Regions from separate parts of the Desulfuromonas sp. TF genome, predicted to be linked through region 1. Evidence: predicted binding sites of a transcription regulator. Region 1 holds the regulator's gene; each other region holds the start of a gene.
The links. Region 1 encodes HrcA, which represses chaperone genes, less so after heat shock. Its sites were predicted from a motif close to TGTTAGCACTCNNNNNNNNNGAGTGCTAACA; they were not measured.
Positions count from the first base shown of each region.

Region 2: rpoH (RNA polymerase sigma factor RpoH) is a predicted target of HrcA. The motif match lies at 6,731-6,761, and genes of this name have one in related genera.
Region 3: groES (co-chaperone GroES) is a predicted target of HrcA. The motif match lies at 1,071-1,101, and genes of this name have one in related genera.

Region 1 covers NZ_KI421424.1:146,598-156,649, forward strand. Annotated here, with positions in the region: gene DTF_RS0116970 (Na(+)/H(+) antiporter subunit D) at 1-1,176, shown strand, start outside; gene DTF_RS0116975 (universal stress protein) at 1,219-1,671, shown strand; gene hemW (radical SAM family heme chaperone HemW) at 1,682-2,815, shown strand; gene hrcA (heat-inducible transcriptional repressor HrcA) at 2,964-4,004, shown strand; gene grpE (nucleotide exchange factor GrpE) at 4,032-4,646, shown strand; gene dnaK (molecular chaperone DnaK) at 4,703-6,607, shown strand; gene dnaJ (molecular chaperone DnaJ) at 6,739-7,857, shown strand; gene DTF_RS0117005 (penicillin-binding protein activator) at 7,888-9,810, shown strand; gene DTF_RS0117010 (putative 2-dehydropantoate 2-reductase) at 9,893-10,052, opposite strand, start outside.
Region 2 covers NZ_KI421421.1:329,299-339,350, reverse strand. Annotated here, with positions in the region: gene DTF_RS0112835 (ribose-phosphate pyrophosphokinase) at 1-246, opposite strand, end outside; tRNA gene DTF_RS0112830 (tRNA-Gln) at 336-410, opposite strand; gene ispE (4-(cytidine 5'-diphospho)-2-C-methyl-D-erythritol kinase) at 455-1,294, opposite strand; gene DTF_RS26600 (hypothetical protein) at 1,724-1,885, opposite strand; gene DTF_RS23450 (hypothetical protein) at 1,997-2,161, opposite strand; gene DTF_RS0112810 (AMP nucleosidase) at 2,287-3,060, shown strand; gene DTF_RS0112805 (hypothetical protein) at 3,166-5,073, opposite strand; cyclic di-GMP riboswitch class I at 5,146-5,221, opposite strand; gene DTF_RS0112800 (TerB family tellurite resistance protein) at 5,335-5,793, opposite strand; gene DTF_RS0112795 (DUF190 domain-containing protein) at 5,837-6,169, opposite strand; gene crcB (fluoride efflux transporter CrcB) at 6,214-6,585, opposite strand; gene rpoH (RNA polymerase sigma factor RpoH) at 6,795-7,643, shown strand; gene DTF_RS0112780 (outer membrane protein assembly factor BamD) at 7,771-8,508, shown strand; gene DTF_RS0112775 (acetyl-CoA hydrolase/transferase C-terminal domain-containing protein) at 8,885-10,052, shown strand, end outside.
Region 3 covers NZ_KI421426.1:94,840-104,891, forward strand. Annotated here, with positions in the region: gene DTF_RS0118505 (alanine--glyoxylate aminotransferase family protein) at 1-194, opposite strand, end outside; gene DTF_RS27610 (DUF507 family protein) at 378-656, shown strand; gene DTF_RS27615 (DUF507 family protein) at 653-919, shown strand; gene groES (co-chaperone GroES) at 1,223-1,510, shown strand; gene groL (chaperonin GroEL) at 1,549-3,192, shown strand; gene DTF_RS0118530 (diguanylate cyclase) at 3,291-4,211, opposite strand; cyclic di-GMP riboswitch class I at 4,326-4,419, opposite strand; gene DTF_RS24475 (MFS transporter) at 4,616-5,935, shown strand; gene DTF_RS25815 (ATP-binding protein) at 6,032-8,680, shown strand; gene DTF_RS0118545 (hypothetical protein) at 8,967-10,052, shown strand, end outside.

The sequences.
Region 1 (10,052 bases):
CACAACTGGCTGACCGACGCTTATCCCGCGGCGACCATAACCGGGACCATCTTTCTCTCCGCCTTCACCACCAAGACCGCGGTCTATGTGCTGGCCCGCGCCTACCCAGGGACGGAGGCCCTGATCTGGATCGGGGCGATCATGGCCGGATTTCCCATCTTCTACGCCGTGATCGAAAACGACCTGCGCCGTGTGCTCGCTTACAGTCTGATCAACCAGGTCGGCTTCATGGTCGTCGGCATCGGCATCGGCACCGAACTGGCCGTCAACGGAGCGGTGGCACACGCCTTCAACGACATCCTCTTCAAGGGACTGCTCTTCATGACGATGGGGGCGGTGATGTACCGTACCGGAAAGATCAATGCCACCGACCTGGGCGGACTCTACAAATCGATGCCCTGGACCTGCGCTTTCTGCATTGTCGGAGCCGCTTCGATTTCGGCCTTTCCCCTCTTCAGCGGGTTCGTGAGCAAGTCGATGGTCATGGAGGCCGCCGCCCACGGGGATATGCGCTTCATCTGGTTCATCCTGCTTTTCGCCTCGGCCGGGGTGTTCCACCACGCCGGGATCAAGATCCCCTTCTTTGCCTTCTACTCGCACGATTCGGGCCTGCGCTGCAAGGAGGCGCCGAGGCACATGCTGCTGGCCATGGGCCTGACGGCCTTTGCCTGCATCTTTATCGGCTCCTTCCCCCGCTTCCTTTATGACCTGCTCCCCTATGCCACGGACTATCAGCCCTATACCACCTCCCATGTCCTGGCCCAGACCCAGCTCCTCTTCTTCTCCGCCCTGGCGTTCACCCTGCTGCTACTGTCGGGAATCTATCCTGCGGAGATCCGCTCCATCAATATCGATTCCGACTGGGTCTACCGCAAGGGGGGAAGGGGATTCTATGCCTTGGCCGACAAGGCGTTCGGCGGCCTGAACAGCTGGTGCGACCGGATCTTCGTACGACAGGTTCCGGAACTGCTGAGCCGGTTTTTCGCCGAGCCCGGAGGCAACGTCCAGAAGCACGGGCTGCGCCTGATGGCCGGAGCGGCCGGCGGCGACCGCGACCTCAGCGAGGAGGAGGCGATGATCGAGCGGCGCAGCAGAAGCGCGGCCTACCCGGTCGGCATCGGTGTGCTGCTCGCGGTCCTCTTCCTGGCTGTGATATCCTTTCTGTTCTTTGTTTAACCGGCCGGCGTTTTGCCGCAGGCCGGGATTGCGAGGTGAATCATGAAAAAAGCCCTTATCGCCCTCGATGACACCGTCCGCGGCCGGCGGGCCGGTGAATACGCCGCCGGGGTTGTTCCCGCCCTTGGCGACTGCGAGCTCGTTCTGCTGGTTCTGACCACCGGCGTGCCCGGTACGACGGAGCCCGCTGCGCCACCGGAGGTGCACGGCGACGAGGACCATCACCAGGAGCTGGTGCAGGCCGAAACGCTGGTCGGGGAAATCGCCGCCATGCTGCGCGAGCGCGGCGTCGCCCCGGAGCGGCTGCAGATGCGGATCAAACCGGTATGCCGCGGCGTCGCCCAGGATATCGTCGACGAGGCGACGGCGGCGGGCTGCGACACCATCATCATCGGACGCAGCGACGCCTCGCGGATGAAGGAGCTCTTCCACGGAAGCATCTCCGCCGAAGTCCTGCATAAGGTCGAGAACCAGACCGTCTGGGTGGTGGCCTGACCGCGCCCGGATGGCCTCTCTTTACCTGCACGTTCCCTTCTGCCGCAAAAAATGCCCCTACTGCGATTTCTTCTCGGTACCGGGGCATTTGTCGTCTCTGGAGTCCTATCCCGCGTTGCTGATGCGCCACCTCGATCTTGCCGCCGACGGCGGAGAATGGGGCGGACCGATTGAGACCCTATTCTTCGGCGGCGGCACGCCTTCACTGCTTTCGCCGGAATCCATCGGCGAGATTCTTGCGCGGGCCGAAGATCGTTTCGGGTTTGCCGCCGACGTGGAGATATCCCTCGAGGCGAATCCGGGAACCCTCACCGCCGCCTCCCTGGCCGGCTACCGCGCCGCCGGCGTCAACCGTCTCTCCTTGGGAGTTCAATCCCTCGACCCGCGGAAGCTGGAACTCCTGGGGCGCATCCATTCCCCGGAGGAAGCGAAGGACGCCGCCACTTGGGCGAGGCGGGCGGGTTTCGCCAATCTCTCCTGCGACGTGATGTTCGCCCTCCCCGGGCAGACGGCGGGCGCGCTTCAGGCGGAACTCGACCGGTTCCTCGACCTGTCCCCCGACCATGTTTCCGCCTACGGACTGACGGTGGAGGAGGAGACGCCCTTTTACCATCTGCACCGCGCCGGCGGACTCGATCTCCCCGATGAGGACCGCTACGCCGAGCTCTTTTGCCTCGTCGACGAGCGGCTTGGCCGGGAGGGATTCCGTCATTACGAAATCTCCAACTACGCCCGGCCGGGGCGTGAGTGCCGGCACAACCTCCGTTACTGGCGCCGGCGCTCTTATCTGGGGGTCGGCGCCGGCGCTCATTCCTTCTGCGGGCGGGGCTGGGGGGAGCGGCGGGCGGTTCCTGCGGACCTTGCTCCTTATACCGCTGCTCTTTCCAGGGGAGAAGATCCGGCGCAGACGCTGGAGACCTTCGATCGCCGCGGGGCCATGGCCGAGACCCTCTATCTCGGCCTGCGAACCGCCGAGGGCGTCGATGAGGGTGAATTCCGCCGCCGCTTCAGCGCCGGAGTGGAAGAGACATTTCCCGAGGCGCTGCGGAGGGCGGGAGATCGTCTGGTGCTGCGGGATGGCCGCTGGAGGATGGACCTTGAAGGATGGCTTCTTTTCGATCACATTATTACCGCTTTTCTCTGAGAAATTCCGCCATTTTCCTGCCGGGTTTGCCCTTGACAAAGCCCAGGGCCATTGTTATGTTATCTTCCGTTAGCACTCCCTCCCCTGGAGTGCTAAGATTTTTCGACGGCCGGATTTTCCGGCTTGAGTTTTTTGGGGCGGTGAAGCGATGAGCGAAGAGCTCAACGAAAGAAGTCGCCGGATTCTCGAGGCCATCATCGAGGACTACATCGGCACCGCCGAGCCGATCGGTTCACGGGCCGTGACCCGGCGGCATCATCTCAGCCTTTCTCCCGCCACGGTGCGCAACGTCATGGCCGATCTGGAGGAGATGGGATATCTCATCTCACCCCATACTTCGGCCGGACGGGTGCCCACGGAAAAGGGATATCGCTTCTATGTCGATTCGCTTCTACGGGTCGGGCCGCTGACATCCCAGCAGCAGAAGAAGATCGAAGACTATTATTGCCGCAAGGGCATGCAGGCGGAAGAGCGGTTGCGGGAGGCGGGAAAAGTGCTCTCCGCCATCTCCAGATACACGGGGATCGTCATGGCTCCCCGCTTTACCACAACGGTTTTTCGTCAGATCGAATTCATCCGGCTATCCCAGGGGAGAATTCTGGTTGTTTTTGTCTCCCGCTCGGGGTTGGTCCAGAACAAGATCATCGAAATCGACGAAGACATCGCCCCGCGGGAGCTGGAGCAGATTTCCGCTTATCTGAACCACACCCTCGGGGGACTCACCATCCAGCAGGTGAAGGAGCGGATCATTGAGGAGATGGCTAAGGAGAAAGCCCTCTATGACAAGCTTCTTCAGCGGGCTCTCAAACTTTCCCAGGAGGTTTTCCAGGAGGAAGCCGGGGAGCAGGTCTTCATCGAAGGGGCTTCGAACATTCTCGATCAGCCTGAGTTTGCCGATCTGGAACGGATGAAAAGGCTGTTTCGGACCTTCGAACAGAAAAGCCTTCTGGTGGAGCTGCTCGATAAGAGCCAGAGCGCCGAGGGAGTGAATATTTTTATCGGAAGCGACACGGAGTACAGCGGGATTTCCGGCTGCAGTCTGGTAACATCTACCTATTCCAGCAGTCGCGGAACCATCGGTTCCCTGGGCGTCATCGGCCCAACCCGCATGCCCTATTCGGTGGTAATCCCCATCGTCGATTACACGGCGCGGCTGCTCAGTCAGATTCTGGAACACGATTCGGAATAGACCCTAAAAAGACAGGAGATTTGAAGATTGCCTAAAAAGAAGAAGGAACAAGAAAATATCCCCTCGGCAGAAGGGGGAGCGCCGCAAGAGCTGAATGTAAAGGGAACCCGGGAAAAAGAAGGCGTCGAGGGCGAGGCCGGCGAGGGGCCTTCGCTGGAAGAGCAACTGGCCGCCAGCGTGGAAGAGGCGAAGAAGAACTGGGATCTTTACCTGCGCGAAAGGGCCGATCTGGAAAATTTCCGCAAGCGGGCGCAGCGCGACAAGGAAGATCTGGCCCGCTTCGCCAACGAAAAATTTCTCCGGGAGATACTGCCGGTGCTGGACAACCTGGAGCGGGCCGTCGACCATGCCCGTCAGAATCAGGGCGGCGGCGAAGGGCTGCTCGAAGGTGTGGAGATGACCCTCAACCAGCTCCAGCGGGTTCTGGAAAAGTTCGGCGCTACTCCCTTCGAATCGGTGGGGACGGCATTCGATCCTTCGCGGCACGAGGCCATCGGGCATGTGGAAAGCGCGGAACATGCGCCGAATATGGTCGCGCAGGAACTGCAGAAGGGTTATCTTCTCAGCGATCGACTGCTGCGGCCCGCCATGGTGATGGTGGCCAAGCCTGCTGCCGAGCCGAAAAAAGAGGAGCGCGGCTGACCGCTGCTTACGGATAAGTTAAAAAACGAAACCAGGAACAAAGGAGGATATAGATCATGGGTAAAGTCATCGGAATCGACCTCGGCACCACCAATTCCTGCGTCGCCGTGATGGAAGGGGGGGAACCCGTCGTTATCGCCAACGCCGAAGGATCCCGCACCACTCCCTCCATGGTGGCCTTCACCGAGAGCGGTGAACGTCTGGTGGGACAGCAGGCCAAGCGCCAGGGGGTAACTAATCCCGAGAACACTCTCTACGCGATCAAGCGCCTGATCGGCCGCAAGTTCGATTCGGACGCCGTGCGCAAGGACATCCAGATCAGCCCCTTCAAGATCATCAAGGCCGACAACGGGGATGCCTGGGTCGAGACGCGAGGGAAGAAGTTCAGCCCCTCCGAAATCTCGGCCATGATCCTGCAGAAGATGAAGCAGACCGCCGAGGACTACCTGGGTGAGGAAGTCACCGACGCCGTGATCACGGTGCCGGCCTACTTCAACGATTCCCAACGCCAGGCGACCAAGGACGCCGGCAAGATCTCCGGCCTCAATGTGCTGCGGATCATCAATGAGCCTACCGCCGCATCCCTGGCCTACGGCCTGGATAAGAAAAAAGAGGAAAAAGTTGCCGTATTCGACCTCGGCGGAGGCACTTTCGACATTTCCATCCTGGAGCTCGGTGAGGGGGTGTTCGAGGTCAAGTCGACCAACGGCGACACCTTCCTGGGCGGCGAGGACTTCGACCAGCGCATCATCGACTATGTCGCCGACGAGTTCAAGAAGGAGCAGGGAATCGACCTGAGAAGCGACAAGATGGCTCTGCAGCGTTTGAAGGAGACGGCGGAGAAGGCCAAGTGCGAGCTTTCCTCCTCCATGGAGACCGACATCAACCTCCCCTTCATCACCGCCGATCAGACTGGGCCCAAACATCTCAACATCAAGCTGACCCGGGCCAAGCTCGAGAGCCTTTGCGCCGATCTGCTCGACCAACTGGTCCAGCCCTGCAAGACCGCACTCAAGGACGCCGGGCTCTCCCCTTCCGACGTCGACGAGGTCATCCTGGTCGGCGGGATGACCCGCATGCCGGCCGTGCAGAAGAGGGTGCAGGACATCTTCGGCAAGGTTCCCCACAAAGGGGTGAACCCCGATGAAGTGGTGGCCATCGGCGCCGCCATCCAGGCCGGCGTCCTCAAGGGGGAAGTCAAGGATGTGCTTCTCCTCGACGTCACCCCGCTGTCTCTGGGGATCGAGACCCTGGGCGGTGTAATGACCAAGCTGATCGAAAAAAATACCACCATCCCCTGCAAGAAGAGCCAGGTCTTCTCCACCGCCGCCGACAACCAGCCGGCCGTGTCGGTCCACGTTCTGCAGGGAGAGCGAGAAATGGCGCCCGACAACAAGACCATCGGCCGCTTCGAGCTGGTGGGCATACCGTCAGCGCCCCGGGGCGTGCCGCAGATCGAGGTCACCTTCGATATCGACGCCAACGGCATTCTCCATGTCTCGGCCAAGGATCTCGGCACCGGCAAGGAGCAGTCGATCCGCATTACCGCCTCTTCCGGCCTCTCCGAGGAGGAGATCGAGAAGATGGTCAAGGACGCCGAGGCCCATGCCGTCGAGGACAAGAAGAAGCGCGAACTGATCGAGGTCCGAAACCAGGCCGACGGCCTAGTCTACACCACTGAGAAGTCCCTCTCCGAACACGGCGGGCAGGTCGATGAGGAAACCAGGAAAAATATCCAGGCCGCTATGGAAGACCTGAAAAAAGCCATGGAAGGAGACAGCGCCGAGGAGATCAAGGCCAAGACCGAGGAACTCGCCAAAGCCTCTCACAAGCTGGCCGAAGCCATTTACGCCAAGGCCCAGACGGCCGAAAGTGAAGCTGGTGCCCAGCCGGAAGGAGCGGCCAAGAGTGAAGACGTAGTCGAGGCCGAATTCGAGGAAGTCGATGAGGATAAGAAGTAATTCATACAGGCAAAAGGCCTGAGGGCTGAAAAACCGGCTGAGGGCGAAAGGCTAAGGGGAATAAAACCCTTTAGCCTTTTGCCTATTGCCCCGAGTCCATTTTTTACCCTGTTTATTGAAGGAAATTTATTTTGGCAAACGGCAGCAAGCGGGACTATTATGAAGTGCTGGAGGTCAACCGGAACGCCAGCGAAACGGAAATAAAGAAGGCCTACCGGCGCAAGGCCCTGCAGTTTCATCCGGACAAAAATCCAGGGGACAAGGAAGCCGAAGAAAAGTTCAAAGAGCTCTCCGAAGCCTACGCTGTACTCTCCGACGGGCAGAAGCGGGCCACTTACGACCAGTTCGGGCATGCGGGACTGGGCGGAGGCGGGTTCACTTCCGAGGGCTTCGGTTTCGGCGGCAGTCCATTCGAGGATATCTTCGGAGACATTTTCGGCGATATTTTCGGGGGCGGCGGAGCCCGCAGGGGACGGGGGAGACGCGGGGACGACCTGCGGTACAACCTTAATATCTCCTTCGAAGAGGCAGCCTTCGGTCTGGAAACCAAGGTCCAGATCCCCCGCCACCACCCTTGCGAGGCATGCGCCGGTTCCGGGGCGAAGAAGGGAACGAGTCCGAAGACCTGTCCCACTTGCAGGGGGGCCGGTCAGGTTCGCTACCAGCAGGGGTTCTTCTCACTGACCCGGCCCTGTCCGGACTGTGCCGGCGAAGGCAGGGTGATTGAAAACCCCTGTCCGGAGTGCCGTGGGACCGGAAGGGTGCGGAGCAAGAAATCAATCTCCCTTAAAATCCCGGCAGGGGTCGAAACGGGGAACCGCCTCAAGCTCTCCGGCGAAGGAGAAGCGGGAACCCAAGGGGGGCCTCCTGGCGACCTCTATGTCGTCATCAGTGTAAAGGAACACCCTCTTTTTCAGCGGGAAGGCCAGGACGTGATCTGCGAGATTCCCGTCTCCTTTCCCCAGGCCGCCCTCGGGTGCGAATTCGAGGTTCCCACCCTGGAAGGGAAGGTCAAGCTGAAGGTTCCGGCCGGCACCCAGTCCGGCAAGGTGCTGAAGCTCTCCGGCAAAGGAATTCCCAACCTCCAGGGTTACGGACGCGGCGATCAACTGGTGGTGATCCGTGTGGAAACTCCCACGCGGCTCACTTCCCGTCAGAAGGAGCTTCTTGAGGAATTCGCGCAGGAAGGTGGGGATACCCATCCACTGGGCAAGAGCTTCTTCGACAAGGTCAAGGAAATGTTCGGATAAGCCGATCAATCCCTTGAAGCGGGAGAAATAATGAAGCGCTTTGTTTGTTTTTGGCTGTTGTTTTTGTCTGCCGGGTTCTGTTTTTCGGCCCCGGCGCTTTCGGCTGCCGAATTCAGCTTCGGTCGCCAAAGTGGAGCGCTCGCTCAGGAGTCGGCCCTGCAGGAGGGCATCGACCTGCATGCGGCCGGCGAATTCGAGGAGGCGATTTCCCGGCTGCACAGCTTTCTTGTCCGTTTCCCCGAGTCCCCCCTTCTTCCCCGAGCCTATCTCTATCTCGCCCGCATCTTCCATGAACAGGGACAGCCCGAAAAGGCGCTCCTTTACCTGGACCGTATTCAGCCCGCGCAGCGGGGACCGGAGGCACAGCTGATCAGAGGCGTATCCCTGGTGCAGACCGGTTCGGCCGGCGAGGGAATGGCCATTCTTCGTTCTCTGGAAGAAAAAACATTGGGTGGGGACGATCAGGTGACGCGCCTTGTCGCCCTGGCCAAGGGGGCCGTTCAACTGGACCTTCCCCTGCAGGCGCTGGTTTTTCTCCATCAGGGGTACTCCCTGGGATACGGCGTGGAGGGAGAAGCGATTCAGCAGCAGGCCCATTCGATTCTGGTTGAAAAGCTGACCGATCTGGAACTCGCCGAGGCCGGATTCATGTTCCAAGGAACCTCCTTTGGCGCCGATGCGGTACTGCAGCAGGCGCAGCGCGCCTTGGCCAGAAACGAGGAGGCGGCGGCCCTGCGGCTGGTCGAGTCGGCCCTCGCAACTACGGCTCCCTTCTTCTATCGTGATCAGGCCGTTGCTCTCTGGGAGCGTCTTACCGGCGAGACATGGCTGCGGCGCGCCATCGGTGTGGTTCTCCCCCAATCCGGCCGTTTTGCCGCCTTTGGTGAGCTGGTCCGCCGCGGGATGGAGCTGGCGCAGCAGATCTATAATGCCAACAATCCCCCCGTCCGGTTTCTGTTCCGGGACAGCGGCGCCGATCCTGAAACGTGCGCCCGCACGGTTTCCGAATTGGCCAACCGGGACCGAGTCATGGCGATAGCCGGTCCTCTCACCGGAGGCGCCGCCGTTGCCGCCGCCGAGCGAGCCCAGCAGGAACGCGTTCCCCTTCTGACCATCTCTCCGCGGGAGGGTCTGCCTTTGATGGGAGAATTCGTCTTTCGCAACAGCCTGACCAGTCGTTTGCAGGCCAGGGCTCTGGCCCGCTATGCAGTTGAGGAAAAGGGGATGACCGGCTTCGGCGTACTTTATCCCGACAACAAACTCGGACGGGAGTTGACCGAGCTGTTCGCCGCCGAAGTCCTGAAGCGGGGTGGGCTGGTGGTGGCTCGGCAGAAGTATGCCGAAGATGCCACCGATTTCCGCCGCCAGATCAGGCTGCTCAAGGGCGAGGACCCTGATGCGCCTTTGGAGGAGAACACTCCGAAAACCGAGGAGGAACAACAGAAAGAGCTGACCCGACCCGATGTGCAGGCTTTACCGTCTGTGAATTTCGATGCCCTGTTTATTCCCGATTACGCCGAGCGGGTCGGACTCATCGCCCCGCAGCTGGCTTATTACGGCATCGAGGATCTCCCTCTGCTGGGGATCAACGGCTGGAATTCGCCCGAACTCGTCCGCGTCGCCGGGCGATTCGTTGAGGGAGCCGTCTTCGTGGACGGATTTTTCCGCTACAGTCCCTATCCCTTCGTGGAGGAGTTCGTCAACCGTTATTTCGAAAAATACGGCGAAGAGCCCTCCATCCTCGAAGCTCAGGGTTTCGACGCGGCCAACATCCTTCTCACCCTGCTGAACCGCCCCGAGGTCCGGTCCCGAGAGGCCCTGCGCCTCTCCCTGGCCCAACTCAAGAACTACCCCGGCGTCACCGGCGGCACGACGTTCAACCTGCAGGGGGACGCAGATAAGGTCCTCTTTCTCCTGCAGATCCAGAACGGGAACGTTGTCCAGATCAATTGAATTGGGTCACAATGGACAGAACGCCTCCGGACCTTATGCAGTCGGAGGCGTTCTAATGGGATTATTGCCGGAGGCAATGCGATCACCGGTTCTCCCACGCCTCCAGCAGAGCATGCAGCATTCTCACCCGTACCATCTCCACCCCCTTTTCCTCCGCCATCCGCAGTGGAATCCCGTAGATCGACTCCAGTTCCAGCGGTCGTCCCTCGAGCCGGTCGAGCATCATGCTGGGGCGGTAATCG
Region 2 (10,052 bases), on a different contig from region 1:
ATGATTGGCCGGAGCGCAGGTGGACTGAATGACGTAGACGTCCCGTCCGCGTACGTTTTCGCCGATCTCCACCATGATTTCGCCATCAGAGAAGGTCCGGACATTGGCGCTGCACAGAGGCACGGCCAGATTCCCGCATATCTCCCTGGCCAGGGCGAGATTGGAATTACCGGCAAAAATCTTGAGCTTATCCACTGCGACTCCTTGCTGCTCGGCTTGGAAAAACTGTAGGTCATGGGAACCCATGACCTACCTGGAAAAGAGGATTTCTTAGGTCTTATTTAAGATCGCCTGCCGGCGGTGCCTGTCAAAAACCGCAGACCGATAAATTTTGATGGCTGGGGCGCCAGGATTCGAACCTGGGAATGCCGGAATCAAAATCCGGTGCCTTACCGCTTGGCGACGCCCCAACAAATGCAGATCCAAGGCTCAAGCCCCATCTCGCGGGCCGGACTCACACAGGCTGGACGACAAAAATCTTCCAGCCGGACTCTCCGGAAAACGCTTCCGCGGCCCGGCGGGCCGTCCCTTCCTCGGCAAATACTCCGAACACCGTCGGCCCGCTGCCTGACATGAGCGCACCGGCCGCTCCGTTATTCAACAGCCGGGTTTTTATCTCTTCGACCACGGGATACCTGGAGACGGTAACCTTCTCCAGATCGTTGCGGAGCAGCGAGGAGAGGTCCCCCGCGGTTCCGGAAAACCTCGGCAGTCTAGCCGCTCCCCCACCTGATGTCAACCCTAAATTTTGGTAGACCCAGGCCGTGGAAACGGCTATCCCAGGGTTGACAAGAACGTACCAGACGGATGGCAATCCTTCAACTTTTTCCAGGACATCTCCAATCCCTGTGGCCCAGGCGGCGCCCTCAAAAAGGAAGAACGGCACATCCGCTCCAAGCCGGCTGCCCTCAGCCATCAGCGTCTTTCGAGAAATACCGAGTCCGAGCATTTCATTCAGGGCCTCAAGGACCGTCGCTGCATCGGAAGAACCGCCTCCCAGACCGGCCGCGACAGGAATCCTCTTGTCGATGGAGATTTCCACTCCGCACTCTTCGCCGGACAGATCGAGGAGCCGCCGAGCAGCCAGGGCGGCTATGTTTTCGCCTCCCGGAGGCAGCACCACGCCTTCGCAGGAGACTCGCACCCCCGGCGTTTCGACCAGCGCAAGCTCAATGCGATCATACAGGGAGACACGCTGCATAATCATGCCAAGCTCGTGATAGCCGTCGAGGCGCTTGCCCATAACCTGTAGATACAGATTGATTTTGGCCGGGGCCAGATACTGACGGATCATGTCGATATCCTCAGAGAACCAACTGAGATGCTTTCGCAACAAAGCAAAAAAGCAGATGGCTAAGCAAAAAGCGCCAAATGCAAGGCGCGCAATTGTCGAGCAATGAGTTGTACTTACGTACGTCGAAGCAGCGAGAGCAATTGCAGCTCGCCTCTTGAGCCAGCGGCAATCATCGAAGAAGATCACGGGAATGTCAAGCGGCGGAATGCGGGTTTGCGGGATAAGCCCGCCAAGGAGAATAAAGATTTGAAAAATACCTTGATACCTGCAGAAAAGAAAAACCCGGGAACTACCCGTCTAAATGGAATAGTCTAATGCGTGGCGGAACTGACGATACCACACACGGGGGATGCCATCCTGGCGGAGCATGACACCCCTGCAGATTTCGCACATCGCCTCCCCCGCTCTCTCCGGATGCTTTGCTCATCGCTACTGGAAGAATCGGGAAGCCAGGAAAGCCAATGCCGGCCAGGCGATCAGAACAGCTGTGATCAGCGCGAAAATTCCGCTCACCAGAAGGACGAAAACGGTCCATCCGGTCTTCACTTTGTCGCCAAACCCGTTTTCCGCTGAGAAGTTGAGAGATCCCATATGTCACCTCCTCTGAATGTTGCCCGCCTTCACTGACATTATATCATTGTTATTAATTTTTACTAACTGCAAAAGGACAAATTTCCCTCCTCCGGGGATAACCATCGATCACTACTCCCAACGGTCATCCTTTTTGTTCAGCTGGATTACTTCGAAGCTGCCCCGGTCGCCGATCAGGGTGGTGAGGAGGGCGCTGACAACGCTGATGATGACGGACCCGAGAACAGCCGTCCAGAAGCCGCGCACAAAGAATCCTCCGATCACGCCGGAAGCCATTATCAGAATCAGAGCGTTAATGCAAAGTGAAGAGGCCGAGGTCATTCCATGGATTGAGATCGGCGGCATACCCGTCTAAAATTAAATCAGGGTATGATGCCTTCGCAAAAACGCAGAGGAGGGCCATGTCAGAACGGCTGCGCATCGTAAAAAACTGGCTCCCGCGCTATACCGGAATGCCTCTGGGAAAATTTGGGGATTATGTCCTGCTGACAAATTTTTATTACTACGTGCGAGATTTCGCAGACAGGTTCCATTGCGACATCTACGGCGAGGACAGGCCGATGCAGGCCGCAACCAACAACAACGGACTGACTATCATCAATTTCGGCATCGGATCGGCCAATGCCGCCACCATCATGGACCTGCTCAGCGCCCGAAAGCCCTCGGGCGTGCTTTTTCTGGGCAAGTGCGGCGGCTTGAAGAAATCCGCGGAGATCGGGAAATTTATTCTTCCGATTGCCGCCATTCGCGGGGAGGGGACAAGCAATGATTATTTCCCTCCCGAAGTCCCTGCGCTCCCCTCCTTCAAGCTGCATAAATTCGTCTCGGAGAAGATTGTCGAACACGGCCACGAATACCGCACCGGCGTGGTCTATACGACCAACCGGCGACTGTGGGAGCACGATCTGCAATTCGTCGACCGCCTGAAAAGAGTGACCTGCATCGCTATCGACATGGAGACGGCGACCATCTTCATTGTCGGCCATCACAATGAAATCGCCCGCGGCGCACTGCTCCTGGTCTCCGATATCCCCATGACCCCTGAGGGAATCAAGACAGAAGTTTCCGACCTGCTGGTGACGGAAAAGTGGTCCAGAATACATCTTCAGATCGGCATCGAAGCCATGACCGAGATCGGCGAGAAGGGAGAAAAGATCAAACACTTCCGGTACTGAATTTTGATGACATCGCCATCCTCTAAGGCATCGGAACTTTTCCCGGCACAGAGGAGGAGCCCTGCGGAAAAGGAGATGGGGAGGCGGGTCGAACGGAGGATAATTTCAGAACCCCTGGGCCTTTTTCCGGGTGACCTGAAGCACCGGAATGCTTTTCAGCGCATCGCCCTGTTCGCTGGGTGATTTCTTCAGGGACACTTTTTCCGGAAGATATCCGACGACCTCCAGAAATTTCACGGCTTCGCTCAAGGCCCTTTTATAGTCTTCATTGTTCCGGATGGGTTTTGCCGGTGAATAGATCAGGTTCAGACCGCTTTCCGAAAGGGCAAAAACCACATGCACCTGCCGGGATTTTCCTTTTTTCAAGCCGACGATCCAGGCTAAACAGTGCTGGCCGTGATATCCCTCCAGACTGAGTTGAGCCGTGTTCATCGACTGGTGGACCTCCAGAATATCTTCGGGAGATTCATATTCAACACTGCCCAGATCCCAATCCACATGAAAAAAGGCGTCCTTGGGCGGTGGACGACGGACAATGCGGGGCGGAGGGTCGGAAGCCGCACCGTGCCTGGAAGGATGTTGACCTCCGGCGTCGTCCTTTTCGGCAGTTTTCCGGAGCGCTTCTTCCAACTCCAGAATCCGTTTTTCGAATGATGTCCGCTCCGTTTCCAGTCGCTGTCTTTCGGCTCGTTCGGTTTCCAGTTGGTTCCGGGTCTGGCCGGCGGCAATTTCCATCTCTGCGAGCCGCTTCTCTATTTCCAGGCGATGACCCCTTTTGGAGGTCTCCGGAGGTCCTGCGTCGCCTGCCCACCCTGTTTCCAGTTCCTCGATCCGCCGCTGAGCTGCCGCTTTTTCCCGCACCAGCAGTTCACGCTCGAACCGCTCGGCCTCGGCTGTTTCCCGCGCTTCGCTGACTTCCTGTTCGAGTCGGGCAATCCGCTCTTCGGCCTGCGTCAGGGCCACCACTGGCGGGCTCTGAGTTTCCTCCTTCGATGCCGCTTCCGAAAGGGCGTTTCCCAATTCCAGAATCTGTTTTTCGAGAGCCTTCTTTGTCCCGGCCCACTCCTTCCCACGCCCCTTTTCCACTTCGAGTTCTTTCCGGACCTCGCGGAGCGCCTGCTCAAGATCGGTAATTCGCTTCTCGCCGGCCTCCTTTTCCCGAGTAATCCTTTCCTGTCCGGTCCGCTCGACCTCGACTTCTTTCAGGTCTTTGTCCACCTCAGCTTCAAGTTCGGCAATCCGCCTCTGCGCTTCGGCCCTGTCGGTTTCCGCCTGCTCCTTAAGACGACTGACAGTTCTGGCCAGTTCCGCTGCTCGTTTTTCCAACGCCGTATTTTCCTCTCGCAGCCGTTCGCTTTCGGCACGATCGGCATGAGCCACTTCGGAGCCATTCGAGTGCAGAAGGAATTTCTGAACCAACTCTCCGACCGCGGCAGCCTTATCTGCGGCGATTTTCTCCTGGGCCAGCTTCCGAGCGGCGGCATTTGCGGTGTTTTTTCGGGTCTCCACGGCACTTTTCATCTTCGCCTGTCTTCCAGGATCGGATTGTTCCGTCGCATCATCCGGCTCCTCTGCGGCCTCTGCAACCAGCCGATTCAGCTCTGACAGCTCGGTTTCTTTTTCATTTCGGGTTCTTTCCAGATTTTCAGGAGAAAGCAAAACAGGAATGCTTCGCAGAACCACTTCACGCATGGCTTTGCCGTATTTCAAATTCACGGCTTCCATGCTGAACCCCATCGCCTCAACGAAGGCCAGGGCTTTTCCCGGATCTGAGGATCTCGACTGTTCACCGGACGGTTCGACAACATAGATCAGATTTCTTTTGATCTCCCTGACATGAAGCGCCGCAAAGACATGATGCCGTTGATCCCGTTCGAGGATGCAGACGAAAGCCTCGCAGGAGGGCAGGGATTCCTCGACTGCTATGGAAACGGGGGAGGAGGAGCGATAAACCGCAGCCACTTCCGATTCTTCAGCCTGAATGCAAAACGATTCGGAGTCGAAAATCAGCATGGTCGTTCCCAATGGATTTTAAAGACCCGGATGCGAAAATAAAAAGCCGGGCTGCCGAAATATTCATGATATTTCGGCAACCCGGCTGTCTCTGGGAGACCCATGGGCTTTCCGTCCCATCCTCGCGGATGGTTTAGTATTATCGTCTATCGATAAAATTTGGGTTCTGGTACAGGGCTTTTCAGCGTATCTACAACCTAATCCGCCACTGCGGCGGTGTCAACGGTTTTGTCGTGCGTTCGGACATGATCGACAGGGCCGTCAGCGGTCGGGACGGATCTCGTCCAGCACCTTAACCTTGGCATCGATCATCTGGCGATGGGAGAGACGCAGCAGCGTGGCCAGCTGTCGCACCAGGTAGTCTTCATACTTGTCCAGCACGCCATCGGCATAGATGATCCGCCAGAGGACATCCATCACCTCGAGTTTTTCATCCAGAGTGAAATTCTCATTGATCTGCTTGGCGAACTGGTAAAGGTCGAGACTGGCATCCCGCTCCTGCCGGGCATACTCCATCAGCTCGTCCATCGCTTTTTCCGAAAGGTCGAACTTGTGCTGCAGGAGGTCCTGGATGAGGGTACCCTCCATCGAATGAAACTCTCCATCGGTGTGGGCCATCTCCAGAAGCAGCACGCAGGTCGCCACCTGGATACGTTCATGCTCGGCCTCCGGTTCCGCCGAGGAGGCGGCAGCAAGCAGGGTCTTGATTCGGTTCAGCATGGTTTTATTCCTGTCCGTTTCGAGGGAAGGCCATTCCCTTTTTTCACTTGGAGTAGCGGATCACCCGAACCTTCTCCAGGGTGATCATCCCCCCCGAGAGCATCACGTCGAGCCGGGGGAGAAGGGCATCGATTTTTTCCTGACCCTCCACCACCTCGATCACCACCGGCAGGTCGGCGGAGAGGCGCAGCAGCTTGTCCGTATGGGTGATGCTGCGGGCGCCGAAACCCATTGCCCCCTTCAGCACCGTCGCGCCGGCAAAGCCTTCCCGGCGCAGAAGTTCCACCAGGACCTCATAAAGAGGTTTTTTTTCCCAACGGTCGCTCTCGCCGATGAAAATCCGCATAAGGGTCTGTTCGCCTTCGAGCTGCGGCATGTATCCTCCGTGTTGTAAAGGCGAGGCATGCCTCGCCGCTACATTTATATCTGCCGTCCCAGAATGATGCCCAGGGCGGCAAACGCGATGCAGACAACGACATTGAGCAGCACGTTTGCTCCGGCCTGAAGCAGACTGCCCTCCTCCAGCAGACGGATAGTTTCAAAGGAGAACGTGGAGAAGGTGGTGAAGCCCCCCATGAAACCGACGGTAATCCCCATGCGCATCTCGGGAGACAAAAGAGTGCTGCGCAGACTCGCTTCCATAACCAATCCAAGCAGGAATGATCCCACAACATTGACCGCCAGCGTGCCATAGGGAAGACTCCGCCCGAACAGGCCATAGGCCCAGCCGGAAACGAAATAACGCGACAGGCACCCGAGGGCGCCGAACACTCCAATATAAAGAATCTGCATTGAAAATTTCCCGGTCTCCAAGGAATCGGCCGGATCGAACCGCGGCTTCCGGTCATTATGGTGACCGCGGCAGCCGCTGTCAACCAATCACCAAACCCCGCTCAATGATTTTCTCTTGCACCAGCTCATATGCTTTGCTATATATATTTAGCACTCTCAACCACAGAGTGCTACTGAATTGATAAAATAACGTTTTCTGGAGTACTACAATGAGCACGCCTCACCTGCCGGTCGTCACTGACACCCTTGAGCTCTACATGGCTCAGATCAACCGTTTCACCCTGCTCAGCCGCGAAGAAGAGGTGGAGTTGGCCCTTCGGTATCGCCGCCAGGGGGACCTGGAAGCGGCCCATCGACTGATCTGCGCCAACCTGAGATTCGTGGTCAAGATCGCCCATGAATACAGGTCCTATGGCATGAAGGTGCTTGATCTCATCCAGGAGGGGAATATCGGTCTGATGATGGCGGTAAAAAAATTCGATCCCGAGAGGGGCATCCGCCTCATATCCTATGCCGTGTGGTGGATCCGGGCCTATATAAACAACTTCATCGTCAAAAGCTGGTCGCTGGTGAAAATCGGCACCACCCAGGCCCAGAAAAAGCTCTTTTTCAAACTCAACCAGACCCGCAATGCCATCAGGCGCCTCACCGGAGGGGAAGATACCGGAGAGATCGCCAGGGAGCTGGAGGTACGCGACGACGAAGTGGAAGAAATGGCGCGGCGCATGGCTGCCCGCGACTCCTCCCTCGATCTGGAATTGAACGAGGGGGAAAACTATACCCTGATGGATTCCCTGGCCGACGATCGGGAGAACCAGGAAGACCAGCTCCTGCTGAAGGAGGAGGATCGTATTCTCACCGGCCAGGTTGCCGCGGCCCTGCAGAAACTCAATGATCGGGAAAGACGGATCGTCCACGACCGCATCCTCCAGGACCATCCCCGCACCCTGCGGGAGCTGGCCGACGATTATGGAATCAGCCGGGAGAGGGTACGGCAGCTGGAAAAGAATGCTCTGGCCAAACTGAAGGGGGTACTTTACCCGATCGCCCCTGCCTGACGGGAACTGGACGGACTCTCCACTCACCAGGCTGCCGTCCTGCAGCGAAATGCCGTTGACAAATCGCGGTCTATCCCTTAGTTTCATCAAGCCAACCTTATAATTATCGTCAAGCAAGGAATCCTCAATGAAACTCCTGCTCTCCCTGGTCTGCCTGCTCCTTTTGAGTGTCGCCTGCGCCTCGACAAAGGACCCGTCCACCCCCACGGCCGCTTATTACCTCAAGGAAGGGGAAAAACTTTTTGAAAAAGAGCTCTACGAAGAGGCCATCACCATGTGGGAGAAGGCGCGCGACAGCTATTATTCACCTGAGCTCAACACCCTCGCTGAGATGAGGATCGCCGAGGCCCACTTCATGGGAAAGAACTATATTGAAGCGGCTGCCGCCTACGAGGATTTTCTGAAGCAGCATCCCGACCATGAACGGACTCCCCAGGTTCTCTACCGACTGGGACTTTCCTACTACGAACAGATTCTCTCGATTGACCGTGACCAGACCGCAACGCGCAATGCCCTTGCCACATTTCAGAACTTTCTGAAGCGCTTTCCCAATGACCCTGATGCCGAAGAAGCGAGAACCTACATCGCACGGTGCACAGACCGGCTTGCAGAGCATGAGCTTTATGTAGGACGTTTCTATCTTCGCGCCGGGCACTATGAAGCCGCCGTCAAGCGCCTGGAGGATGTTTTCGTTCACTACCCCGATTATGACGGTCGCGACCGGGCCTTTCTCTATCTCGGCCAGGCCTATCTCGCCGCCGGCCATCCCGATGCGGCCATGAAAGCGTTCAACTCCCTTTTCGAAGAGTTTCCCCGCAGCGAACACGCCCTTAAGGCACAGAAACTGCTGGAAAAGCAGAACTGACAGAGAAATTTCTTCAAAAAAACGCCCTTCCGCAACGGAAGGGCATTTTGCTTTTAGTATCCATGAGTGTTCCTGCGGGGGCGGCCTCCGTTTATCACAGATATGATAAAAGCGATCTTTTTGCTTGACTTGCCGTTTACGCCATTATATAAAAAGTTCAAATTCATATAACGGAATTTTAAAGCAAGGATCGGGCCTTTCTAAATCCATAACTTTCCTTGTTTTTTTCCGTCCGTATACCTGATATTCTCCAACATTTTTAAGCCTTCTGAATTCCTTCAGGGGATTTTTCACACTGTTCTAATTTGAGAGAGAGAGCGAGTAAATTGGAGCGCACCCTATGTGCGCTGCCAATCAACTACAGAGGAGGAGAGAGATGTCTACACTGGAAAGTCGCATTCGCCGCAAGTCCATGATGAGCAAGGTCGTTCAACCCGAGGAGCTCATCCCGCTTTTCAAAGACGGAATGAACCTCGGCTGGTCCGGGTTCACCCCCGTCGGCTACCCTAAGGTTATGCCGGTTGTCCTGGCCGATCACGTGGAGCAGAACAATCTGCAGGGCAAGCTTCGCTTCAACCTGTTCATCGGTGCCTCTGTCGGCGTCGAGACCGAAGACCGCTGGGCCACTCTCGACATGATCGACCGCCGCTGGCCTTACCAGACCGGAAAGAACATCCAGAAAGGGATCAACTCCGGCAGGATCCGCATGGGCGACAAACATCTCGGCCATTTCGCCCAGGACGTCGGTTACGGCTTCTACACCGAGAACGGCCGGATGGACATCTCCATCATCGAGTGCACCGACATCACCGAAGACGGCAGTCTGGTCCTCTCCGGATCCTGCGGCATCTGCCCCGAGCTCTGCCAGATCTCCGACAAGATCATCATCGAGCTCAACACCGAGATGCCCTCCCATGAGGGACTCCACGACATCATCGAGCCGATCAAACCGCCCAACAGGCTCCCTTACCTGATCACCCATGCCGGATCCCGCGCCGGCTCCCCCTATGTCCGGGTCGATCCCGACAAGATCGTCGGCATCGTCCAATCGAAGAAGCTCGACAACGGCCGCCCTCTCGGCCCCCCCGATGAGATTTCCGAGCAGATCGCCGACCACATCATCGATTTCTTCCAGAACGAGGTGAATCGCGGCCGTCTGCCCAAAAACCTGCTGCCGCTTCAGTCGGGCGTCGGCAACATCGCCAACGCCGTCGTCGGCGGACTGGTCAAGGGCCCCTTCCAGAACCTCACCGTCTACACCGAGGTCCTTCAGGACACCATGCTCGACTTCTTCGACAGCGGCAAGCTCGACTTCGCCTCGGCCTGCTCCCTGTCCTTCTCCAACGAGGGTTTCAAGCGACTCTACGCCAACTGGGACGAGTACACCAAGAAGATCGTCCTGCGCCAGCTGTCGATTTCGAACCATCCCGAACCGATCCGCCGCCTGGGCTGTATCGCCATGAATACTCCGGTCGAGTTCGACATCTACGCCCATGCCAACTCCACCCTGGTCGGCGGCACCCGGATGATCAACGGTCTCGGAG
Region 3 (10,052 bases), on a different contig from region 1:
ATGACGCCGAAGGCGCTGGAGGTGGAGAGGAAAACCGGATCCTCCGTATTGAGAAGGGTCTTGAGGCCGGCGGTCACGCGCTCATGCACTTCGGCATACTCTTTCATCCGGTGGCCGACCATGGGTGCGGTCATGGCCTCCATGACGTCGAGGGAAACTTCGACGGGACCGGGAATGTAGAGCTTCTTATTCATTCAGATCTCCTTGTCGGAAGTCATGCTTCATTGGTCAATGACAGCGGCCAACGGCGAAGGACCAAGGAAGCTTGATTAGCACAGCGGCCCGCCGGCTGTCAAGAATTACCGCGTTGACAACGCCCCTGTCCGAAGCTAGGATGCAGGGACCTTTTAACGCTTCGGCTTTCCCGGGAGTTGCCCATGCGTTTCACCGATCTGCAGATTCGTCGCATGGCCGATCATCTTCTGTCCGCGCTTGTCGATCGGGGAGGAGGGACCCTGAAGGCCGGCCGGGGGGTGGTTCTGGCCCGCATTGAAGAGATCATCCGGGCCGAAATGACGAAAGAGCAGGAACTGGATAAAGAGGTCCTTGAGCTGATGGAGAGTCAGCTCCGGAATGCGCCGGCCGATATCGATCGCCAGAAACTTTTCCTGATGATAAAGAAGAAACTGGCCGAAGAGAGGGGAATACCCCTGTGAAACTGTCTGAGCAGCGCATTTCTCATCTTTCCCATCTGATCCTGGACGGCTTGTGGAAAGATGATCTGGTCGATTTCCCGGACGAAGCCGAGGCCCTGCGAGCCGCAAAAGAAGCGCTGATCCGTCTGCTCTCGGTGGACGATCAGGTAGACACCCTGATTCGGAACAAGCTGTCCGCCCAGAAAAAAATCGTCGGCAGCCGGGAATGGCAGATCCTGTACGACAAATATTTCCGGGAAGAAATGGAAAAGCGCAGATGGTAGGCAGAACGATCTAAAATGACCGCGGATTTCGCCCGACTCCCGCTTCCCCCTTGTTGACTTTCTGACCGTTTACTGATCCCGATCCCGCCCGGCAAAAAAATCTTCAGATTGCCCTTGACATTCAAAATAAGCTGATTATATTTACCCCTGTTGTTAGCACTCTCGTGTGAGGAGTGCTAAAGGTGCCAAAGGGGCTTGATTCGTTCAACTGATTCAGAATCGAGCGTCTTTTTTATTTTCTGACCCGGACCAAAAGGGAGTATCTCCCGTTTTTCATTCTCATACAGGAAAGGAGAATTCATCATGAACATCAGACCGCTGCATGACCGTATCATCGTCGAAAGGCTCGAAGAGGAGACCAAGACCGCCGGGGGCCTCATCATTCCCGACACCGCCAAGGAAAAACCCCAGCAGGGCAAGATCGTCGCCGTCGGCAAGGGGAAGATGACCGAGGACGGCAAGGTCCTGGCTCTGGACGTCAAGGTGGGCGACAAGATTCTGTTCGGCAAGTATGCCGGCAACGAGATCAAGATCGAAGGGAAAGAGTTCCTGATGATGCGCGAGGACGACGTTCTCGGCGTAGTCGAATAAGCAGATCTCCATTTTAACGATAAGGAGGATTCACAGACATGGCAGCTAAAGAAATCAAATTCGGACAGGACGCCCGCAACCAGATCCTGTCCGGCGTAAACATCCTGGCCGAAGCCGTCAAAGCCACCCTCGGTCCCAAAGGCCGCAACGTGGTCATCGAAAAGTCTTACGGCGCTCCCCTGATCACCAAGGACGGCGTGACCGTCGCCAAGGAGATCGAACTCGAGAACAAGTTCGAGAACATGGGCGCCCAACTGGTCAAGGAAGTCGCCTCCAAGACCTCCGATGTCGCCGGTGACGGCACCACCACCGCCACCGTGCTGGCCCAGGCCATCTACCGCGAAGGCGTCAAGCTGGTCACCGCCGGCCACAATCCCATGGAAATCAAGCGCGGCATCGACAAGGCCGTGACCGCGGCCGTCGCCGCCCTCAAGGAACTCTCCAAGCCGGTCAAGGACCACAAGGAAATCGCCCAGGTCGGCACCATCTCCGCCAACAGCGACGCCACCATCGGCGACATTCTCGCCAAGGCCATGGAGAAGGTCGGCAAGGAAGGGGTCATCACCGTCGAAGAGGCCAAGTCGATGGAGACCACCCTCGAGACCGTCGAAGGGATGCAGTTCGACCGCGGCTATCTCTCCCCCTATTTTGTCACCGATCCCGAGCGCATGGAGTCCGTTCTCGAGGACGCCCTGATCCTCATCCATGACAAGAAGATCAGCAACATGCGCGATCTTCTGCCGGTCCTCGAGCCGGTAGCCAAGCAGGGACGCCCCCTGCTGATCATCGCCGAGGACGTGGAGGGCGAAGCCCTGGCCACCCTGGTGGTCAACAAGCTGCGCGGCACTCTCAACATCGCCGCCGTCAAGGCTCCCGGCTTCGGCGACCGCCGCAAAGCCATGCTCGAGGACATCGCGGTACTGACCGGCGGCAAGGTGATTTCCGAGGAGATCGGCTTCAAGCTGGAGAACGCCACTCTCGACATGCTCGGCACCGCAAAGCGCATCGTCATTGACAAGGACAACACCACGATCATCGACGGCGCCGGCAGCGAAGTCGACATCCAGAGCCGGGTCAAAGTGATCCGCGCCCAGATCGAGGAAACCTCCAGCGACTACGATCGCGAGAAGCTCCAGGAGCGCCTGGCCAAGCTGGTCGGCGGGGTTGCCGTGGTCAAGGTCGGCGCCGCCACCGAGACCGAGATGAAGGAGAAGAAGGCTCGCGTCGAGGACGCCCTGCACGCCACCCGCGCCGCCGTTGAAGAAGGCATCGTCCCTGGAGGCGGGGTCGCCCTGCTGCGCTGCATCGCCGCTCTGGAAAAAGTAGAGGCTCCCGGTGAGCAGGAGTTCGGCGTCAAGATCGTCAGGCGGGCCCTTGAGGAGCCGCTGCGTCAGATCGCCGCCAACGCCGGAGCCGAAGGCTCCATCGTGGTCAACAGGGTCATCAGCGAAACAGGCAGCTTCGGATTCGATGCTGCTGCCGATGTATACTGCGATATGCTGGAGGCCGGGATCATCGATCCCACCAAGGTCACCCGCAGTGCCCTGCAGAACGCCGCTTCTATTTCGGGCCTGATGCTGACCACCGAGGCCTGCATCGCCGAGGCTCCCAAGAGCGAAGAAGCCATGCCCGCCATGCCCGGCGGCATGGGAGGGATGGGGGGCATGGGCGGCATGATGTAAGCCGCTCCCTGATCCTTGCATAACGAAAAGAGCCCCCCGGTTTTTCCGGGGGGCTCTTTTCGTCTGGTGAAAAAAACGATGCTGGATGACGGGCGTCTCTATTGATCGCTCACCCTGACCTGGTTGCGTCCTTGCCGCTTGGCGTTGTAGAGGGCGTAATCGGCTGCCCGGATCAGATCGTCGGGGATTTGCACCTGTATTTGAGGATGTCTGGCGACACCGAGACTGATGGTCACCCGCAAATCGGCCAGATCGGCATCGACCGTCATCTGCTCCACCTCCTGGCGTATCCGCTCGGCGATCCCGACCGCTTCCGGGATGTCGGTAGCCGGCAATATCAAGGCGAATTCATCACCTCCGAGACGGGCTACCGCATCGTAGTGTCGCAGATGCCTTTTAAATGTTTCGCCCAGTTTCATCAGTACTTCATCTCCCGCCTGATGACCATAGGTATCATTTATTTTCTTGAAATCATCGCAATCAATCAGAATCAGGGAAAGTGGATCGCCGGAGCGGTTGCTGCGATCCATTTCACTTTCCAGGGCTTTCATCATCTGCCGACGGTTGTGAAGACCGGTCAAGGGATCCGTATGGGACAGCTCGAGCAGCATCCGGTTGCTTTCCTTGAGTCTGTCCTGGAGAGACTTGATTTTCAGTTGGACCTTGATCCGTGCCAGAAGTTCACCAGAGTCGAAGGGTTTGGTGACATAATCGCTGGCTCCGAGCTCGAGGCCGCGAACCTTGGCACCCGTCTCTTCATGTCCGGTGACGATGATGACCGGGATGTCCTGCAAGTCCTCCTGGGTGCTCAACATGCGCAAAAATTTAAAACCGTCCATTCCCGGCATTTCGATGTCGCAGAGAATAATATCGGGTTTTTTATCGAGGGCCATTTTGAAACCTTCGATCCCGTCACCGGCTTCAAAGAAGAACTTGAAAAGAGCTGCATGTCGCAGGATGTCGGCGACCTGCCGACGCATCCTTTTTGAATCGTCGATGATCAGAATAGAGGTTTTCATATGAGGAACCTCGAAAGGGACGGGCTTGTATTCGCTCTCTAATGCAAAAACGCCAATCTCCGGGCGGAAGATCGGCGTCTCAAAACCCCAATTTACTTGAGGCTTTGCCTTCTCTTCGGCCACCCGGCTATCCGTCTTTACCTCCAGGGTAAAGCGAGGACCCGCAGCTTTGCGTCCCTGAATTTCTCCAGGTTTGCTCTTGTCGGAGAATTTTCTTTTTATTCAATGAAACTTAAATTCTGATTTCATTCTGCCATAGCTGAATGATTCGTCAAGGGATTTAACCCTGGTACATTGAATCAGCATGGCCTGAGTGTTTTCTCCATCTCAAATGGTTTGACAGCCGGGGCTAATTTTAATACTTTCAATTGAAATTAATCCGCCCTCCCCAGGATCGAGAACCTATGAGCTCAGCGACACTTCCCCCCGCGCGTCTGGCCTGGACCGTTTGGGGCCTCGGCGCCGCCTTGTACATCATCGGCTTTTTTCAGCGGGTCGCTCCCGGCGTCATGACCGCGGAGCTGATGAATGATTTCAACCTGACGGCCGCCGCCCTGGGCAATCTTTCGGCTTTCTATTTCTACAGCTACGTGGCCATGCAGATTCCCACCGGGCTGCTCGCCGACAGCTGGGGCCCGCGGCGGCTGCTGACCGTTGGCGCTCTTGTGGCCGGCATCGGCAGTCTCAGCTTCGCTCTCGCCGACGGGATGGTCTGGGCCTGCGCAGGACGCCTGTTCATCGGCGGCTCGGTGGCGGTCGCCTTCGTCGCCATGATGAAGCTCTCCAGCCACTGGATGGCGCCGAGGCAGTTCGCCCTGGCCTCCGGAATGGCCCTCTTTCTCGGCATTCTCGGAGCGGTTTTCGCCGGCACACCGCTGCGCCTGATGGTGGACACCTTCGGCTGGCGTCCTGTCATGCTGGCTTCCAGCATTCTCCCTTTTGCCGTAGCCGCCCTGATCTGGATCATCGTCAGGGACGATCCGCGGGAGCGGGGCTATGCCAGCTACGCTTCCGAGGTTTCTGCGGGAGCGCCCCGCTCCGGCATCATGGCCGGACTCCGCAAGGTCTTCGGCTACCGCAACACCTGGCTGCTTCTACTCACTCCCGGCGCCGTCGCCGGCAGCGTCCTTGCCTTCGCCGGCCTCTGGGGAGTGCCCTTCCTGACCACCCATTACGGTCTGACTTCCCCCCAGGCGGCGGCTCTCTGTTCAGCCCAACTGCTGGCCTGGGCGGTGGGCGGACCGGTTTTCGGCGGTCTCTCGGACCGGATCGGCCGGCGCAAGCCGTTGTACGTGGCCGGCTGCGCGATCTCGGCCGTCGGCTGGGGGCTCATCATCCTCGTGCCGGGACTGCCGCTTCCCCTGCTGATCTCTCTGCTTATCGTGATCGGCTTCGCCGCCGGCTGCATGATTATCGGTTTCGCCTTCGCCAAGGAGTCAGTCCCTCTGGCGCTGGCGGGGACGGCGGCCGGGGTGTGCAACATGGGCTCGATGATGGGTCCGATGCTGCTTCAGCCGGCCGTCGGCTGGATGCTCGACCGGAAGTGGGATGGGGCGATGTCGGCCGGTGGCAGGGTTTACGGCCTGGAAGCCTTCCGCCTGGGCTTCTCCCTCATGCTTGCCTGGACGGTCCTGTCCCTGGTCCTCATCACTCTGACCCGGGAGACGGGCTGCCGGCAAATCGTGGAGGTCGGTTCCCCGGCAAAGGGTGAACCGTCGCGGTGAGACGGGCATTTTTAAGAAAATGAAGTAGAATTAATTCAAAGTTTTCAAACGTTCTAAGGGAAGATCACCCGCTGTTTGAGAGAAGATGAATTCAACATGATCCGACAATGGGCTGCCTACCTTCTGCCTGCGGGTATACGGCAGCGTCTTTTCTTACTTATTTCACTTGCACTCTTTCCCATGCTCCTCCTTCTCTGGTGGGGATACCTGGAGCGGTACGGAACTCAACGTTCCGAGGCCCTTCAGACGGAACTTGAGGTAGCCCAGGGGATTGCCAGTACCTTCGCAGCCTATATCGACAATATCCGAAGCCAGAATTACGCGGTGGGGGAGGCCATCCTCACCTTCTCACCGTATACACAAGCCAATGCCGACCGCCTTCTCACCTACTATTCGGACCGCACCCCTTCGGTTCGCAATATGAGCTGGGTCAGTCCGCAGGGGATTGTCCTTGCCTCCAGTGAGAGGGGGCTTGTCGGGCAGGATTGGTCGGGGCATTCTTATTTCGAAAAACTCCAGACCGGTTGGTCCTGGACTCTCGGGGATCTGACCCGCGCGGGAATGGTTACCCCGGCACCTACCTTTGTGGTCGCCACATCGATCCGCGGCTCCATCGGTATGCTCCTCGGCGCGGTCGTGGCTGCGATCGATCCGGCGAACCTTGGGTCGGCGGCTCTATTGCACCGGCGTCCCTCCGAAGGCGCCTATTCCATCTTTGACAGCCAGGGGACCATCGTCTATCGCAGCCCGGGAGCAGAGCTTTCCTGGGAGGATCGCATGCAATGGCGGCAAAGCGATCAACTGCTGAGGGCCGCTCTCGAAAAGCGAGCGGAGCAGACCGGCATCTCACACCTGGATATTTCTTCCAGTGAAACGTTCTGTGCCCGGGTGCCGATCTCCGATATAGGTTGGGTGGCAGGGGCCGGCCGGCCGGTGGAAGTCGCCCTGGCCTCCGAGCGCAATCGGCTGATTAACGACTCCATCCTGGCCTCTCTGATCGCTTCGGCAGCTTTCCTGCTCGCCTGGTTTCTGGCCAGAAGCATCGCAAGTCCGATTCTTCGCCTGGAGCAGGATGCCAGGGCGATGGGCTCCGGGCAGATCGAAGGGCGGGGCGACCCGAGAGCCCCGGATGTCGTGCGCCGCCTTCGCTCTACGGTGACGGAGATGGCGGTCGACCTCCTCAGCAGAGCCGAAGCATTGCGCCAGAGCGAGGAGATGTTTCGCACCCTCGCCGACAACATTTCCCAGTTCGCATGGATGGCCGATGAGACCGGCGGGATCTTCTGGTACAACAAGCGCTGGTACGATTATACAGGGACGGACCTGGAGCAGATGAAAGGCTGGGGCTGGCGAAAGGTTCTCCATCCCGACCACATTCAGGGCGTGGTCGAGAAGATCAGTCATTGCTTCGAGACAGGGGACGTTTGGGAGGACACTTTCCCCCTGCGCGGCACGGACGGCACATACAGGTGGTTTCTATCCCGGGCGATTCCGATCAAGGATGAAGGTGGAAGAGTCCTTCGCTGGTTCGGCACCAACACCGATATCACCGAAGAGCGCCAGGTCGGGGAGGAACTCAAGGCGGCAAAGCAGGTTGCTGAAGAGGCCAGCCGCGCCAAGAGCGAGTTCCTGGCCAACATGAGCCATGAGATCCGCACCCCCATGACGGTCTTCATGGCGGCTATCGAACACCTTCTGCTGACCGAAAAAACCCCCGAGCGTCGTCGCATGCTGGAAATGGCCGAAAAATCAGCCGGTCGCCTGCGTGTCCTCATCGACGAAATCCTCGATTTGTCCAGGATCGAGGCGCGGCGGGTCGAGCTTAGAGAAGAGCCCTTCGATGTGCGGGGCTGTGTGCAGGACGCAGTGGAGATGTTTGCTTTCCCCGCCCGGGAGAAAAACCTCAGGCTTGAAATGGACATCGCGCCGGATGTACCCCGAATCGTGATCGGTGATTCCGACAGGCTCGGGCAGGTGCTGATCAATTTGATCGGCAATGCCGTCAAATTTACCCAAAAGGGGGAAATCCGCATCTCCGTGGCTGCCCTTGGCGACTCCCTGGAGTTCTCGGTAGCCGACACAGGCATCGGCATACCGGAGGAAAAAAGGGAACTGATCTTCCAGAGTTTCAGCCAGGCGGACAGCTCCTTCACCCGCAAGTATGGGGGGGCCGGACTGGGGCTGGCCATCTCCAAGGGGCTGGTTGAACTTATGGGCGGAGTGATCTCCATTCAGAGCCGAAAGGGAGAGGGAAGCGTCTTCACGATCACCATCCCGCTGAAGACCAGTGAACAGGAACGATCTTTACGGGACGAAACCCTGCCGGAAGGCTCCGGCAGGGAACACCGCGCTGCACGAATCCTTCTGGCTGAAGACGATCCCATGATCCGGGAGTTGATCACAATGATGCTGGCACAGCACGGCTATCGGACGGAAACTGCCGAGTCAGGGCGAGAGGCCCTGGAGAAATGGGAGCAAGGGGGATTTGATCTCATCCTCATGGACTTGCAGATGCCCGAAATGAACGGTCTGGAGGCGACCCGAGCAATCCGCAAGCGGGAAGCGGAAGGTCGCGGGCACATCGGCATCATCGGCCTGACCGCCCACAAACGTCGCGAAGTCAGGGAGGAATGCCTGTCGTCGGGGATGGACCATGTCCTGGTTAAGCCCGTTCAGATGAAGGAGCTCTTCTCGGCAGTCGACAAGAACCTTTCGGACTTAAAGTCCTCGGAAAAATCCGCGTAACTTTTCCTCCATATGCCGGCACGCATGATCCCAACCCTTTTTCACCTTTGCGATCTTCATTCTGAACGGATCGGGGTGTGCCCTCTGCCAAATTCCTTCGACATTGCCATAACTGCATCCCCTATACCCCTCCAGCCATTGTAAGAAACAACCTGTGGATTACACTTAACAAAAGGAGAAACCCTCCGCATCCGGGCCGCTGAGAGCCCCGATGAAAATCCTCCCTATTTATTCATTCTGATCGCGTCCAGGGCCGATGAAGCACACTTGGAAAATCCCAATCCTGATGGTCCTGGCGATGGCACTGGCGATCGCGGCGGGCGCGGCATGGATGTTCCGCCCGGAGATCCTTCAGCACCTCGTGCGCCCCGGTCTGGAGCAGATAGCCGGATCGGCCCTCAACGCCGAGGTCCGGATCGAGCGGCTTGCTCCGGCGGAGGGGGGGGTGCTTCTCACCGGTTTTTCGGCGCATCGCGCGGATGGCAGCCTTTCCGCCGTCATTCCCGAGGGCAGGATCGGTTTCACCCTGGCGGGCCTGCTCGATCGGCGCCTGGAGAGCGTGACCCTCGTCAGGCCCGACCTTTCCCTGGCGCCCACGGGGGAAGGGGGCCGACCCTCTTATCCGGAGCAGCCGCCCCTGGAAGCCGAGGAGATAACAGTCAGGGATGGAGGAATCCGGATACGGACACCGGACGGGCCGATCGTATTGCATGGAATCGAGATCCGGACCAGCGGAAGCGAACCCATCGATTTTCAGCTGACCGCTTTTGTCGACGAGGGAAAAGAGAACCCGCTCCTCCTGGCCGGGGGCCTTCTGTGGAGGGATGGACTTACCCTGACCCTGGAGGAATTTCACTGGCAGGAGAACCCCCTCCTGCTCTCTCCCCTTATCCTTCACCTCCCCTCCGGGGGGGAGGGCTCCGCAAAGGGAGCCCTGCGCCTCGATCGCCTGGAGAGCGAGCAGATCGAGGCGATCTTCACTGCCCTGCGGAAGGAGTTTCCGCTCCCCCCCGGCGATCGTTTCACCCTTTTTTCTCCCGGCGTCGATTTCGGTTGGGCAACGGGGATGCTTCGGCTACAGGGCGAATTAGATGGCGGGCTCTTCCAGAGGGGCGACTGGGCGATCTCCCTGGAGAAGACCTCCTGGATGCTGGCGAAGAAAGAGAACGGATGGGAGTTCGAGGGCCGCTTCACACTGTCGGAGGAGGGAGCGGGGGAGATCCGGGGGGAGTTCTCGAACGAAGGTCTGGAGGGAGATCTGCGGCTGCGGATTCCCGATCCGGGAGCATTCGTTGTTCAGCTCACCGGCGGCAGCCGCCCCCCGATCTCCGGGGGACTGATCGTCATGGGAGATTTCAGCACGTCTGAGCTC